Regions from separate parts of the Micromonospora sp. NPDC003816 genome, predicted to be linked through region 1. Evidence: predicted binding sites of a transcription regulator. Region 1 holds the regulator's gene; the other holds the start of a gene.

Evidence for each region. The regulator HrcA, encoded in region 1, represses chaperone genes, less so after heat shock. The targets are predictions, from matches to a motif close to GGTTNGCACNCTCNNNNNGAGNGTGCNAACC.
Region 2: the regulator HrcA is predicted to act here: its motif matches at 2,215-2,245, upstream of groL (chaperonin GroEL).

The regions. Positions count from the first base shown of each region.
Region 1 covers NZ_JBIANP010000016.1:30,805-38,369, reverse strand. The annotation lists gene ACFYTT_RS29170 (enoyl-CoA hydratase-related protein) at 30-818, opposite strand; gene hemW (radical SAM family heme chaperone HemW) at 839-2,062, shown strand; gene ACFYTT_RS29160 (DUF4870 domain-containing protein) at 2,100-2,735, opposite strand; gene hrcA (heat-inducible transcriptional repressor HrcA) at 2,945-3,967, shown strand; gene dnaJ (molecular chaperone DnaJ) at 4,041-5,186, shown strand; gene ACFYTT_RS29145 (16S rRNA (uracil(1498)-N(3))-methyltransferase) at 5,188-5,922, shown strand; gene ACFYTT_RS29140 (SDR family NAD(P)-dependent oxidoreductase) at 6,072-6,833, opposite strand; gene ACFYTT_RS29135 (histidine triad nucleotide-binding protein) at 6,926-7,288, shown strand; gene ACFYTT_RS29130 (serine hydrolase domain-containing protein) at 7,318-7,565, shown strand, end outside.
Region 2 covers NZ_JBIANP010000004.1:84,927-92,491, reverse strand. The annotation lists gene ACFYTT_RS16060 (GNAT family N-acetyltransferase) at 1-31, shown strand, start outside; gene ACFYTT_RS16055 (hypothetical protein) at 101-343, shown strand; gene groL (chaperonin GroEL) at 397-2,019, opposite strand; gene ACFYTT_RS16045 (hypothetical protein) at 2,293-3,399, opposite strand; gene ACFYTT_RS16040 (cold-shock protein) at 3,531-3,731, opposite strand; gene ACFYTT_RS16035 (GNAT family N-acetyltransferase) at 3,943-4,473, shown strand; gene paaN (phenylacetic acid degradation protein PaaN) at 5,074-6,747, opposite strand; gene ACFYTT_RS16025 (GNAT family N-acetyltransferase) at 6,800-7,565, opposite strand, start outside.

The sequences.
Region 1 (7,565 bases):
CCTATGAGGTTCCCCGGGGCAGCCAGTCCTCACCTGTCGAGTTCGGCGACCCAGCGGGGTGGGCGCTTCTCCCGGAACGCGGTGACCCCCTCGATGCCGTCGCCGGAGAGGAAGTAGCCGGTGGAGAGCGCGGACAGCTCCGCCAGCTCGGCGCGCAGGTCGGTGCCGGCCGGGCGGTGCAGCAGGTCCTTCGCGCCGGCCAGCGCCGTCGGCGCGCCGCGCACCAGCGAGTCGAGGTAGCGCCGCACCGTGGCGTCCAGCTCGTCGCCGGGCACCGCAGCGGTGACCAGGCCGATCTCGGCGGCCCGCCGGCCGTCGAAGGTGTCCCCGGTGAGGTACAGCTCGGCCGCCGCCCGGGGCAGCAGCCGGGGCAGCACCGTCGCCGAGATCACCGCCGGGATCACCCCGATCCGTACCTCGGTGAAGGCGAAGGTGGCCTCCGCCGCGCAGACCGCCAGGTCGGCCGCGGCGATCAGGCCCAGGCCGCCGGCCCGTGCGGGACCGGCCACCCGGGCCAGCACCGGCTTCGGGCACTCCCGGACCGCCGCGAGCACGTCACCCAGCATCCCGGCGGGGACCGTCCCGCTGGCGTACGCCGCCGCCGTCTCCTTCAGGTCCGCCCCGGAACAGAAGACCGGGCCGGTGTGGTCCAGCACGATCACCCGGACCGCGTCGTCGGCGACCGCGGCGGCCAGCCCGGCCAGCAGCTCGGTCATCAACGGGGTGGAGAGCGCGTTGCGGTTGTGCGGACTGTCCAGGGTGAGGGTGGTCACCCCGCGGGCCGTGGCGACCCGCACGAACGCGTCGGGAGAGGTCATGTGAGGGCACACTAGTGGCCATGCCCGGCCTCCTTCCAGCAGGCGAACCCGTACCCGTCGACGGGTCGCTGCCCGCCTCCGCCCGCGCCCACGTAGGGCAGCGGGGCTTCGGGGTGTACGTGCACGTGCCGTTCTGCGCCAGCCGCTGCGGCTACTGCGACTTCAACACGTACACCGCGGAGGAACTCGGCGGCGGCGCGAGTCGCGAGGGGTACGCCGACACGGTGCTCGCCGAGCTGGCGCTGGCCGCGCGGGTGCTGGACGGGACACCACCGGGCCGGGTGGAGACGGTCTTCGTCGGCGGCGGTACCCCCACCCTGCTGCCCGCCGACGACCTGGCCCGCATCCTCGACGCGATCGACCGCACCTGGGGGCTGGCTCCCGACGTCGAGGTGACCACCGAGGCCAACCCGGAGTCGGTCGACCCCGTCTCGCTCAAGGAGCTGCGGGCCGCCGGCTACACCCGGATCTCGCTCGGCATGCAGTCGGCCACGCCCGGGGTGCTCGCCGTGCTCGACCGTCGGCACCGGGCCGGTCGCGCACCGGCCGCCGCACTGGAGGCGCGTGACGCCGGTTTCGCGCACGTCAACCTGGACCTGATCTACGGGACGCCGGGGGAGCGGGCGGAGGACTTCGCCGAGTCGTTGGCCCAGGTGGTGGCGGCGGGCGTCGACCACGTCAGCGCGTACGCCCTGATCGTCGAGGACGGCACCCGGCTGGCCGCGCGGATGCGTCGCGGCGAGTTGCCGTACCCGGACGACGACGTCGCCGCGGAGCGGTACCTGGCCGCCGAGGCCGCCCTCGGCGCGGCCGGTTTCTCCTGGTACGAGGTGTCCAACTGGGCGCGGACGCCGGCCGCCCGGTGTCGGCACAACCTGCTGTACTGGACCGGCGGCGACTGGTGGGGCCTCGGCCCGGGGGCGCACAGCCACGTCGGTGGCGTGCGCTGGTGGAACGTCAAACACCCCCGCGAGTACGCGAGGCGGCTGGCCGCCGGTGAGTCTCCCGGGTCGGCCCGGGAGGTGCTCACCGACGGCGAGGCGCACATGGAGGACGTCATGCTCCGGCTGCGGCTCGCGTCCGGGCTGCCGCTGGACGTCCTCGACGACGCCGGTCGGGCCGCTGCCGCGCAGGCGGTGGCGCAGGGACTGCTCGCCGCGCCCGCCCACGCGGCCGGCCGCGCCGTTCTCACGGTGCGCGGCCGGCTGCTCGCCGACGCCGTGGTGCGGGACCTGCTGCCCTGACCGCCGTCCCCGAGGTCAGGGCTTCACGAAGCCGAGATCAGCGCTTCACGAAGGCGTAGGTCATCGGGTACCGGTAGAGGGCGCCCTCGTTGGCCTTGACCCCGGCGATGATCCCGAAGATCACCGGCACGATCCAGACCAGGAACGGCACGAAGAACAGCAGCCCGCAGGTGATCGCGGTGAGCACCCAGCTGAGCAGCCCGGCGATGGCCCAGGTGAGCTGGAAGTTCAGGGCGGCCACCGAGTGCGCCCGGACCACCGGGCTCTGCTGCCCCCGGGTCATCATCGCGATCAGCGGCGCGACCCAGCCCAGCAGACCGCCGCCCACGACCACCCCGAGCGGGCCGCCGAAGTGGGCGATCAGGGTCCAGGTCTTGTCCTCGTTGCTGGCGTAGCCGCCGCCGGGGGGACCGTAACCGCCCGTCGGGTACCCGACACCGGGCGCGCCGCCCGGCGGGGGGTACTCACCCGGCGGGGGATAACCGCCGGGCGGCGGGTAGCCGCCGGGCGGGGGGTAGTCACCCGGAGTGCCGTAGCCGCCGGGCGACGGGGGCTGGTCGCCGGTGGGCGGCGGATAGCCGCCGGGCGGGGGATAGCCGGGCTGGCCCGACGAGCCCGACAGTGGGGACGTGGGGTCGTCGCCGGATCCTGGAGGACGAGGTGGTTCAGTCATGTGGTCACGGTAGGTGCCAGCGGCAACGGCGCACCATAGCGACACCGGGGAGTGTCAACCCGCCGATCGGTTTCCGGACATCCGGGAAGTCTTGATCATCGCGGGCACGGGAACGCCGACGTAGACTGGCACTCGCTACAGTCGAGTGCCAGAGTGTTCCTCTGGCACTCCGGGCGCTCCGGGCTGACCTGCGACAGGAGGTGGGGAGGATGGGTCTCGACGACCGGAAACTCGCCGTGCTCCGGGCGATCGTCGAGGACTACGTCGCCACCCAGGAGCCGGTCGGCAGCAAGGCCCTCGTCGAACGGCACCAACTCGGTGTGTCCCCCGCCACGGTCCGCAACGACATGGCCGTGCTGGAGGAGGAGGGCTACATCCGCCAGCCGCACACGAGTGCCGGGCGGGTGCCCACCGACCGTGGCTACCGCCTCTTCGTCGACCGGCTCAGTCGGGTCAAGCCGCTCAGCCCCGCCGAACGGCGGGCGATCGAACGGTTCCTGGTCGGCGCGGTGGACCTCGACGACGTGGTGCACCGCACCGTACGCCTGCTCGCGCAACTCACCCGTCAGGTCGCCGTGGTGCAGTACCCGAGCCTGGCCCGCTCCACCGTCCGGCACCTGGAACTCGTGCCGATCTCCACCACCCGGCTGACGCTGGTGATGATCGCCGACACCGGCCGGGTCGAGCAGCGGCTGGTCGAACTGCCCGCGCCGGTCCCCGCCGACGACGTCCTGGACCTGCGCCGACTCGTCAACGAGAAGCTGGTCGGCACCCGCCTGTCCGACACGCCACCGCTGGTGCAGACACTCATCGACGAGTGCGCGCCGCACCTGCGGGCGGCCATGACCACGCTCTCCACCGTCCTGCTGGAGACCCTCGTCGAACGGCACGAGGAGCGGCTCGCCCTGGCCGGCACCGCCAACCTGGCCCGGGGCGGCCTGCTCGACTTCCAGGGGTCGCTGCGCCCCATCCTCGAAGCGCTCGAGGAGGAGGTGGTGCTGCTCAAACTCATCGGCGAGGTCGAGCCGAGCACGCTGCGGGTCCGCATCGGCGACGAGAACCAGATCGACAACCTACGGGCGGCGTCCGTGGTCAGCACCGGATACGGCCCGGGCGCGACCATCGTCGGGGGGATGGGCGTGCTGGGTCCGACCCGGATGGACTACCCCGGAACAATCGCCACGGTGAGGGCCGTGGCACGCTACGTGGGCGAGCTGCTGGCCCAGAACTGACCAGTCAGGGCCGACGGCAGGCTGCCGCCACCGACCGGCGTAACGCGAGACGAACACGAGGACACGGAACCCAGTGGCCAGGGACTACTACGGCATTCTCGGCGTGAGCCGAGGGGCCTCCGACGACGAGATCAAGCGCGCCTACCGCAAGCTGGCGCGCCAGTTCCACCCGGACGTGAATCCGGACCCGGAGGCCCAGGAGAAGTTCAAGGACATCAACGCCGCGTACGAGGTGTTGTCCGACGACCGGAAACGGCAGATCGTCGACCTCGGTGGCGACCCGCTCGCCCCGGGCGGCGGCGGTGCCGGTGGGCCGGGCGGCCCCGGTGGCGCCGGACCCTTCGTCGGCTTCCAGGACATCATGGACGCCTTCTTCGGCGGGGCCACCGGCGCCGGGCGTGGCCCGCGACCGCGTACCCGGCCCGGGGCCGACGCGATCCTGCGGCTCGAACTGGACCTGCAGGAGACCGCCTTCGGGGTCGAGGCACCGATCACGGTCGACACCGCCGTGCTCTGCACCACCTGCACCGGGGCCGGTACCGCCGCCGGCACCCACCTGGCCACCTGCGAGGCGTGCGGTGGTCGGGGCGAGGTGCAGTCGGTGCAGCGCACCTTCCTCGGCCAGGTGGTCTCCGCCCGGCCGTGCACGGTCTGCCAGGGCTACGGCACGACCATCCCGCACCCCTGCCCCACCTGCGCCGGTGACGGCCGGGTCCGCACCCGCCGCTCGCTGACCGTGAAGATCCCGGCCGGCGTCGAGGACGGGATGCGGATCCGCCTGGCGCAGCAGGGCGAGGTCGGCCCGGGTGGCGGCACCGCCGGTGACCTCTACGTGGAGATCCACGAGCGGCCGCACGACGTCTTCTCCCGCAAGGGCGACGACCTGCACTGCCGGGTCACCGTGCCGATGACCGCCGCCGCGCTCGGCACCCGGCTGACCATCAAGACGCTGGACAGCGAGGAGCCGGTCGACGTGAAGCCGGGCACCCAGCCGGGCAGCACGCTGCGGCTACGGGCCCGGGGCGTACCGCACCTGCGCGGTGCCGGTCGGGGCGACCTCTACGTCCACCTCGACGTGCGTACCCCGACCAAGCTCGACGCCGACCAGGAGCGGATGTTGCGGGAGTTCGCCGTGACCCGGGGCGAGGAGGTCGCCGAGCTCAGCAAGCAGGGCGGGTTCTTCTCCCGGATGCGCGACGCCTTCAACGGCCACGCCTGAGGTGTCCGCTCCGCTCTTCCTGGTCGAGTCGCTGCCCACCACCGACTCGACGGTGCTCGACGGGCCTGAGGGCCACCACGCGGCCACCGTGCAGCGGCTCCGGGTCGGCGAGGAGCTACTGCTCGCCGACGGTCGGGGCGGCACCGCCGAGGCGGTGGTCACCGCCGTCGGCCGGGGCACCCTCGACCTGGACATCACCGCTCGCGGGTACGTCGACGCGGCGCACCCGCGACTGGTGGTGGTGCAGGGCATCGCCAAGGGCGACCGGGGCGAGCTGGCCGTGCAGGCGATGACCGAGACGGGCGTGGACGAGATCGTCCCCTGGGCGGCGTCCCGCTCGGTGGTGCAGTGGCGCGGCGAACGAGGCGTCCGGGCCCGGGCCAAGTGGGTGGCGACCGCCCGGGAGGCGGCGAAGCAGGCCCGTCGGGCGTGGCTGCCGGTGGTCGCCGGTGCCCCGGACGAGTCCGGCACGTCGGTGGCCCGCCGGATCGCCGGTGCCGCCGCCGGCTATGTGCTGCACGAGGAGGCGAGCGACCGGCTGACCACCGTCGAGTTGCCCGACCGGGGCGAGATCGTGCTGGTGGTCGGCCCGGAAGGCGGCATCACTCCGGCCGAGCTGGCGGCCTTCCAGGAGGCCGGCGCGCGTCCGGTCCGGCTCGGCCCGTCGGTGCTGCGTACCTCCACGGCCGGGGTGGCCGCGCTGGCCGTGCTCGCCACCCGACTGCTGCGCTGGTGACCGTCACCGGCCACGCCCGCGCGGCGAGGCCGGTACGCCCTGCCCGACGGGTCGTGGCCGGGCCGGGGTAATGCACCTCGGCTCCTTTGCTCTGCTTCAACGGACGCAACGGTTTGCGGCCGGACGCGGCGCTCTCCGGCCGGGGATCTCTAGGTGCGCAGGTAGGAGGCGCCGTTGAGGTCCACGATGGTGCCGGAGGCCCACTCCGCCTCGGGGCTGGCCAACCAGTGCACCGCCGCCGCGATCTCCTCGGGGCGGGCCACCCGGTCGAACGGGCTCTGTGCCCGGACCGCGTCGCCGCGCGGCGACTTCAGGTGCTCGTTGGTCATGTCGGTCGCCACGAAACCGGGCGCGACCGTGGCGACCGCGATGCCGTACGGCGCCAGGGCCACCGCAAGCGACTGGGCCATCGCGTTGAGCCCGGCCTTGCTGGCCCCGTACGCCGGGTTGGCAGGCTCGCCTCGGAACGCGCCGCGCGACGAGACGTTGACGATGCGCCCGCCGCCCGAGCGCATGTGCTGGGCCGCGCACCAGGCGGCGTTGGCGGCACCGAGCAGGTTGGTGTCGAGAATCTCGCGCCACCGTCTCTGCCACTGCTCGTAGCTGCTCTCGAAGACCGGGTGCGGTGGATCGGCCGGGCCGAACACCCCGGCGTTGTTGACGAGTACGTCGAGCCCGCCGAGTCGTTCCGCCGCCTCGTCCACCATCGCCCGTACCGCGTCGGGGTCGGCCAGGTCGGCGCGGACCACCAGATGGCCGTCGCCGGGAAGCGCGGCCCGCAGCGCCTCGGCCAGGTCTGCCGAGTCGCGGTGGTGGATCGCCACCCGGTCGCCGGAGGCGGCGAACGCCGTGACCACCGCCCGTCCGATGCCGCGTGACCCACCCGTGACCAGTACCGCCCGCCCCGACATGCGCGCCATCCTGCCGCACCCGCCCAGATGTAAGGAAGGGACCCTTCCTATACACGAGGCGTTAGTAGGGGGCCCTTCCTTACACTGCCCCGGTGAGTACTCCTGACTGCCTGTTCTGCCGGATCGTCGCCGGGGAGATCCCGGCCACCGTGGTCCGCGAGACCCCCACCACGCTCGCCTTCCGCGACATCGACCCGAAGGCGCCGGTGCACGTCCTCGTCATCCCCAAGGAGCACTACGCCGACGTGGCCACCCTGGCCGCCGGCGATCCGGCGCTGGCCGGTGAGGTGCTGGCCACGGCCGCCGCGGTGGCCGAGGACGAGGGGCTGCTCGGGGACGGCTTCCGGCTGATGTTCAACACCGGGGCGTACGGCGGTCAGGAGGTCTTCCACGTGCACGCGCACCTGTTGGGTGGTGCGCCGCTCGGGCCGATGCTGGCCCGGAGCGTGGCGTGACCACAGCCGCCACTGGTCGACTCGACCGGATGGTCCGGGAGGTCCAGGCGCGGGGACGGGTGCCGGCCGTGGCGGCGGCGGTGCACCGGGCGGACCGCCCGCTGTGGACGTGCGTGGTCGGCGGCACCGGCAACGACACCGCGCTGGACGAGGACACCCGGTTCCGGATCGGGTCGGTGACCAAGACGTTCACCGCCGTGCTCACCCTCCAGTGCCGCGACGACGGCCTGCTCGACCTCGACGACCCGCTGGACCGGCACCTGGACCTGCCGGCGCA
Region 2 (7,565 bases), on a different contig from region 1:
CGGCAGCCCGAACGAGTCAACCGGCGCATAGGCGCCGATACCACCGTTCACCCTCCCCGGTCATCGACGCCCCCTACGGTTTTGCGTAGAGGAGGCAGCCATGACCACGGATGACGAGCAGACCCGGGACACCCTGGCGGTGCCCTTGGTCGCGGTTCCCGAACTCCCGGCCCAACTGCCGATCGACCGGCTGGACTACGGCGACGCCGAGCAGTTGGCGGAGATGACCGGTGCAGCCGAACCACCCGAGGAGCCGCTCATCCTGGTCGACGAACCGGCACCGCACCGCCCACCGTACGACCGGGCGCAGCAGCGGCGCGACGAGCGGCCGCTACCGACATAGGAAAAGGGCGGACCGCTGACGCGGCCCGCCCTTTCCGGCGTGTGGAGCTGGACTCAGAAGTCCATGTCCCCGCCACCCGGACCAGCCGGGGCGGCCGGGGTCTTCTCCGGCTTGTCCGCCACGACGGCCTCGGTGGTGAGGAACAGCGCGGCGATCGACGCGGCGTTCTGCAGCGCCGAGCGGGTCACCTTGGCCGGGTCGATGATGCCCGCGGCCAGCAGGTCCACGTACTCACCCGACGCGGCGTTCAGGCCGTGACCGGCGTCGAGGTTGCGGACGCGCTCGACGACGACGCCACCCTCCAGGCCGGCGTTGACGGCGATCTGCCGCAGCGGGGCGTCCAGCGCGATCTTGACGATCTGCGCGCCGGTCGCCTCGTCGCCGGCCAGGTCCAGCTTGTCGAAGGCGGTCTTGCCGGCCTGCACCAGCGCGACACCACCACCCGGGACGATGCCCTCCTCGACGGCGGCCTTGGCGTTGCGGACGGCGTCCTCGATGCGGTGCTTGCGCTCCTTGAGCTCGACCTCGGTGGCCGCGCCGACCTTGATCACCGCAACACCGCCGGCCAGCTTGGCCAGGCGCTCCTGCAGCTTCTCCCGGTCGTAGTCGGAGTCGCTCTTGTCGATCTCGGCCCGGATCTGGTTCACCCGGCCCTGGATCTGCTCGGCGTCACCGGCACCGTCGACGATGGTGGTCTCGTCCTTGGTCACCACGACCTTGCGGGCGCGGCCCAGCATGTCGAGACCGGCGGCGTCCAGCTTGAGGCCGACCTCCTCGCTGATGACCTGACCACCGGTGAGGATGGCGATGTCGGTCAGCATGGCCTTGCGGCGGTCACCGAAGCCCGGCGCCTTGACGGCGACCGACTTGAAGGTGCCCCGGACCTTGTTGACCACCAGGGTGGCCAGGGCCTCGCCCTCCAGGTCCTCGGCGATAATCAGCAGCGGCTTGCCGCCCTGCATGACCTTCTCCAGGATCGGGAGCAGGTCCTTGACCGACGAGATCTTGCTGTTGGCGATCAGGATGTACGGGTCGTCGAAGACGGCCTCCATACGCTCCGGGTCGGTCATGAAGTAGGCCGAGATGTAGCCCTTGTCGAAGCGCATACCCTCGGTGAGCTCCAGCTCCAGCCCGAAGGTGTTGCTCTCCTCGACGGTGATGACGCCTTCCTTGCCCACCTTGTCCATCGCCTCGGCGATGATCTCACCGACGGTGTTGTCACCGGCGGAGATGGAGGCGGTGGAGGCGATCTGCTCCTTGGTCTCGACGTCCTTGGCGAGCTTCAGCAGCTCCTCCGAGACGCTGGCCACGGCGGACTCGATGCCACGCTTCAGGGCCATCGGGTTGGCACCGGCAGCCACGTTGCGCAGACCCTCGCGAACGAGAGCCTGGGCCAGGACGGTCGCCGTCGTCGTGCCGTCACCGGCGACGTCGTCGGTCTTCTTGGCGACCTCCTTGACCAGCTCGGCGCCGATCTTCTCGTACGGGTCCTCGAGCTCGATCTCCTTGGCGATGCTCACACCATCGTTGGTGATGGTGGGGGCACCCCACTTCTTCTCGAGCACGACGTTGCGGCCCTTGGGGCCGAGGGTCACCTTCACGGCGTCGGCGAGCTGGTTCATGCCCCGCTCGAGGCCGCGGCGAGCCTCTTCGTCGAACGCGATCATCTTGGCCATACGGCGTTGTCCTCCTGGACACTCACGGACCAGCCGGGGTGTGCCCCGGACGGGCCGTCTGGTGTACGCACCTTGGGACGTCGCCACCTGGCGACGGCGACGTCTCCTCGGCCGGGCCGGATAGCCCGCGACGACCGGCCACTGCCCCGCCCGAGGTGATCCCCCGGGTGCGACGGTGGCCCCACCGTCCCGACCAACTGGCACTCACGCCATGCGAGTGCCAATGACTTGTTTAGCACTCTGCCCTGCCGAGTGCAAGCACGACCGCCGTGATCAGCCGAGTTCATGGGCCAGTTGGGCGTCGTTCACCGGCCCCTCGTGTCCCCGCTGCTCGGCGTACGTGACGACCAGCCCGACCAACTGGGCAAGCTGGCCCGGCAGGGTGAGCAGCGCCGCCAGCACCGTCACTACGACCGTGCCCGCCGTCACAGTCCGGGTCTCCATCGGGCCGGTGCCGATCAGCAGCAGGCCCACCTGCTCGATCGCAGCCGCGACCAACGACACGGCGATCACCGCGCCGATCACCAGCGCCAACCGGCCGAGCAGCAGGCCCAGGCGCTGCCGCAGCATCTGGTGCGAGCGGCCGATCGGGTTGTCCCGCTCGAACAGGTAGACCGGGCCGACCATGGCCAGCGCGAACACCGCGTAGATGCCGGGCAGGAAGCAGAGGCAGAGGCCGAACAGCACGATCATGCCGAACAGCAGGGTCCATCCCCAGAGCCCGAGCGCCCGCCGGACCCCGTAGCGCATGGCCGCGCCCAGGTCGACCGGCGTACCGGCCGCCTGCCGGGCGATCACCCAGGTCCCGGCCGCCCAGCCCACACACTGCACCAGGCTCGCGATCAGACCCGCCCCGAAGAGGCTGCCCACCCACACGAGGCTGTCGGCCCAGAATCCGGAGGGCAGCGCGCTGCTGTCGTCGGCAAGCTGCTCCTCCCAGCGCGCGGTGGGGTCGATCACCAGCGCGAGCACCGCCAGCACCACCGCCGGCAGCACCTGGGTCAGCAGGACGATTGGCAGCAGGAGCGACCAGCCCCGGCGGAGCGCGCCGACACAGCGCGCGTACCAACCACCTACACCGGCACCGGGCGGATTCACCAACGGGCTGGCCGGGTCGAGGCCGTACCCCGGTTGCGGGTACCCACCGTAGGGCGACGTCGGATATGGCTGGCCCGGGTAGGGCACCGGCCCCCCGACCTGACCCGGGTACGGCTGACCGGGATAGGGCTGGCCCGGATAGGGGGCGGTCGGGTCGACCGGTGGCCGCCCGTCACCCCGATCGGGCTCGTTCGCCGGCGGGGTCGGCTCGTTCGCCGGCGAAGGCCGGGCCGGCTCGTCGGGGGACGAGGACGGACCCGCCGGGGGCGGCTGGTCGGACATGGACGCTCCTCAGCGATGGCTGGATCGGCCCATGATCTTCCCTGGTCGGCCCCGGCGCCGCTGCCCTGCACCGGCCACGATCCCATAACCCCACCCGAGGATCAGCCGGCGAGGTGGACGCGGCGGGTGACTCAGATGGCGCGGACCCGCTCGGCCTGCGGGCCCTTCTGGCCCTGGCCGATCTCGAACTCCACCCGCTGGCCGTCGTCCAGCGCCTTGTAGCCGTCCATCTCGATCGCGGAGAAGTGAACGAAGACGTCCTGCCCGCCGTCGACGGCGATGAAGCCGTAACCCTTTTCGGCGTTGAACCACTTCACGGTGCCCTGTGCCACGGTGTTGTCCTCACTCTGCGCGGCGTACCACAACTCCGGGCACCGGCACGCCGAACACCCGGAGACCACCGGTTTCAGCGATCCGCGACGACCCCGAAAAACGGTGACCGAAATCGCACGGTACACGAGGCGTGACGACCGCGCACGACCACAAATCGGGCATATTCCGACTGACGGCATCGCCGTACGTCATTGTGGTAAGCATGCCGACATGACCAGCGCGCTCGACGAGACCAGCACCCTGCGGGCGGACGTCCGTCGGGTCGAGCCGGCGGACGCCGCCCGGATGCGGGCCCTCCGTCTGGAGATGCTCGCCGACGCCCCGCTGGCCTTCCTGGAGACGATCGCGGAGGCCGCCGCGCGCCCGCACGCCGAGTACGCCGCCCGCGTCGCCCAGGTCTCGGCCGGCACCCACACCGCCCAGTTCGTGGCGGACCCCGGTGGCCGACTGGTCGGGCACGCAGGTGGCGTCGCCCATCCCACGGAACTCGCGGTCACCGTGGTCTACGCGGTCTACGTCACCCCGACGTGGCGCGGCACGGGCCTGCTCGCATCCCTGATCGATGCGGTCGGCGCCTGGTCACGGGAGTGCGGGCGGCAGGAGCTGATGCTCGAAGTCGTGGTGGGCAACGACCGTGCCTACCGCGCCTACCAGCGGATCGGCTTCGCCGACACCGGCGTACGGGTGCCGCACCCGACCGTCCCCGCCCTCCGCGAACTCCAGATGCGCCGCCGGGCGTAGTAGGTGTGGGTGGGGGTTTCCGGGCAGCCCACCCTGCTCCGGGCGGTCAGGCTTGATCCCTCCGCAGGGTGGGCTGCCCGGAAACCCGACGTGGTCCGGCTGGTCGGGTGGGCCTGCCCTCGGATCGGACCGACCCACTCCCCTCGCCCTGCTCGGTAGCGACGGTCGCGGGCTGGCCAGGGTGTCCGGCGGATGCGGCGGGTGCCAGGTCTCCCGCGCCGCCTTTGCTCTGCTTCAACCCACGCAACGAACAGGGCGATTCGTTCCTCCTGGCAAATGCCGCACTGGCAAAGCCATGACAATTGACCAGAACCGGTGCGTTCTCCCGAAAGTATTGCGTGGAGTGAAGCAGAGCAAAGGCGGCAAGGCGCAGTACCGCCGCCCACCGTCCGCCTCCGCCCCACCCCGCCCCGAACCGCCCCGAGCCGAACCGCCCAAGCTCAACTCAGCTCAACTCAGCTCATGCTCCAACGGTGACCCAGCAGGGTTCCGGGGCAGCCTGACCCGCGCAGGGATCAAGCCTGACCGCCCGGAGCGGGTCAGGCTGCCCCGGAACCCCCACCGTGAGAAGACCCGAACCCCCCACCGTGAGCAGCAGACCTAGGCGTGCCGCCGACTCTGCACGATGCGGAAACGGTTGGCGACGTACGCCCCGTCGGTGAGTGCCGAGTTGGCCGCCGCGTTCGCCCCGCTGCCGTGGAAGTCGGAGAACGCCGCCGACTGGTTCACGAAGACGCCGCCGGTGAGGTTGCCGGACAGGTGCACTCCGACCTCGATCGCGGCGTTCTCGGCGGCGTCCAGCACCGCCTCGTCGGTGGAGTAGACGGCTGCCGTGAGCGCGCCCTTCTCCCCCACGGTCGCCCGGAGGATGTCCAGGCTGTGCGTGGTGGAGTCGGTGGCGATGGCGAAGGAGATGGGTCCGAACCACTCCCGCGAGTAGGTCGCGGTGTCGCCGGCGTCCAGCTTGACGACGGTGGGCGTACGGACCACCGCGTCCGGGAACGACGGGTGCGTGACGGTACGCGACTCCAGCACCGGCGTACCGACCTTGGTGACCTCGTCGAGGCGGTCCAGGACGCCGTCGTTGACGATGGCGCCGGTCAGCTCGACCCCACGCGCCGGGTCGGCGGTGAGCTTGCCGACGGCGGCGGCGATCCCGGCGGCCACCTCGTCGAAGCTCTTGTGTCCCTGGTCGGTGTCGATGCCGTCGCGGGGAATGAGGATGTTCTGCGAGGTGGTGCACATCTGGCCGCTGTAGAGCGTCAGGGTGAACCCGAGGTTGCGGCACATGCCGGCGAAGTCGTCGGTGGAGTCGACCACCACCGTGTTGAGTCCGGCCTTCTCGGTGTAGACCGCCGCCTGGCGGGCGTTGGCCTCCAGCCAGTCGCCGTACTCGGTGGAACCGGTGAAGTCCACGATCTTGACGGCCGGGTGCAGGGCCAGGGTCGAGGCCAGCTTCTCGCCGGGCGCCTCCGGGGCGAGCAGGACCAGGTTCGGGTCGAAACCGGCCTCGGCGAGCACCTGCCGGGCGTAGCGCACCGTCACGGCCAGCGGGAGTACGGCGCGCGGGTGCGGCTTGACGACCACCGGGTTGCCGGTGACCAGCGACGCGAACAAGCCCGGGTAGGAGTTCCAGGTCGGGAACGTGTTGCAGCCGATGACCAGGGCGACTCCTCGCGGCACCACATGGAACGTCTTGGTCATCCGCAGCGGGTCGCCCTTACCGGCGGCCTTCTCCCAGGCGGCGGTCCCCGGGTGGCGGGTCATCTCCGCGTACGCGTAGGCGACGGCCTCCAGCGCCCGGTCGAGCGCGTGCGCGCCGCCGGCCTGGAAGGCCATCACGAATGCCTGCCCGCTGGTGAACTGCACCGCGTTGGCCAGTTCGAAGACGTTCTTGTGCAGCCGGTCGAGGATCTCCAGGCAGACCCCGACCCGCGCCTGCGGACCGGCGTCCCGCCACGCGGGCAGCGCCGTGGACGCGGCGGCGACGAGCTGTTCGGCGGTGGCGTGCGGGTAGCGGACGTCCAGCGGGACGCCGAAGGGGCTGGTCTCGGTGGCTACCTGGTCGCCGTCGCCCGGCTGGTCGAGCGGGAAGTCTCCACCCAGGTACGCCTCGAATGCGGCCTTGCCGTCGGCGGCTGCGGTCTCGCCGTACACCCGGGGGCTGGGTGATTCCGGGTAGGCGGACCAGTACCCGCGCTCCGTGATCGCGGTCAGCGCGCGGTCGAGGGTCTCGGCGTGCCTGTCGTACAGGGGGTGCGGGGTCTCCGTCATGCCCGCCATCATGCAACAGGAAGCCCCGCGATCAGTAGGGGCGTGTCACAGCTCAGACGTCGAGTTGCCAGTTGCTCCAGCGATCCATCACCCGGAAACCGAGCTGCTCGTTGATCGTGATCATGTGATCGTTGCTGTCCGCGTTGAAGGTGTCGATCACCTGGATCGCGGGTTCGTGGGCGAGCAGGTGACGAAGGTTCTCGATCTTCGTGAGCAGGCCGAGGCGGCGGCCCCGGTGCTCCGGGTCGACGATGGTGATCTGTTGGAAGGCGTGCCAGTCGGCGGTCGGTGACATGTCGAGCAGGGTCCAGGCGACCAGCCGACCGGACTCCTGATGCCGTACGCCCGCGTGGTAGCGCCGTTTGCCGCGCGCTTCGAGCGCCCGCTCGGTGCCGCGTACCCGCTCCGCGTCGACCTGCTCGGGCTCCCATGCCAGGTCACCCATGGGCGCGTCGGCCAGCAGCCGCCCGTCCAGGTACGCGACGTCGGCGATCAGATCGTCCGGCGTACCCCCGCGCCAGAACAGCACCTCGTAGCCGGTGGCCCGGGATCGTGCGTCGGCCAGCAGCGCGTCCAGGGCGGCCTGGTCCAGTTCGGCGACGTGCAGTCGCCGTCGTACGTCGGCCAGGGCGTCGACCGCGCCGACGGTGGCGGCGAACCGGGCGGCCGGGGCGGGGTGGTCGGGATCGTCGCGCAGGTGCGCCCGGCTCAACGCACTGACCCGTTTCCGCCCGCGTTCGCGCAGTACGCGCAGGCCGCGCTCGAACAGCGCCCGACCGACTCCCCGGCTGCGATGGTCCGGGTGCACGACCAACTCG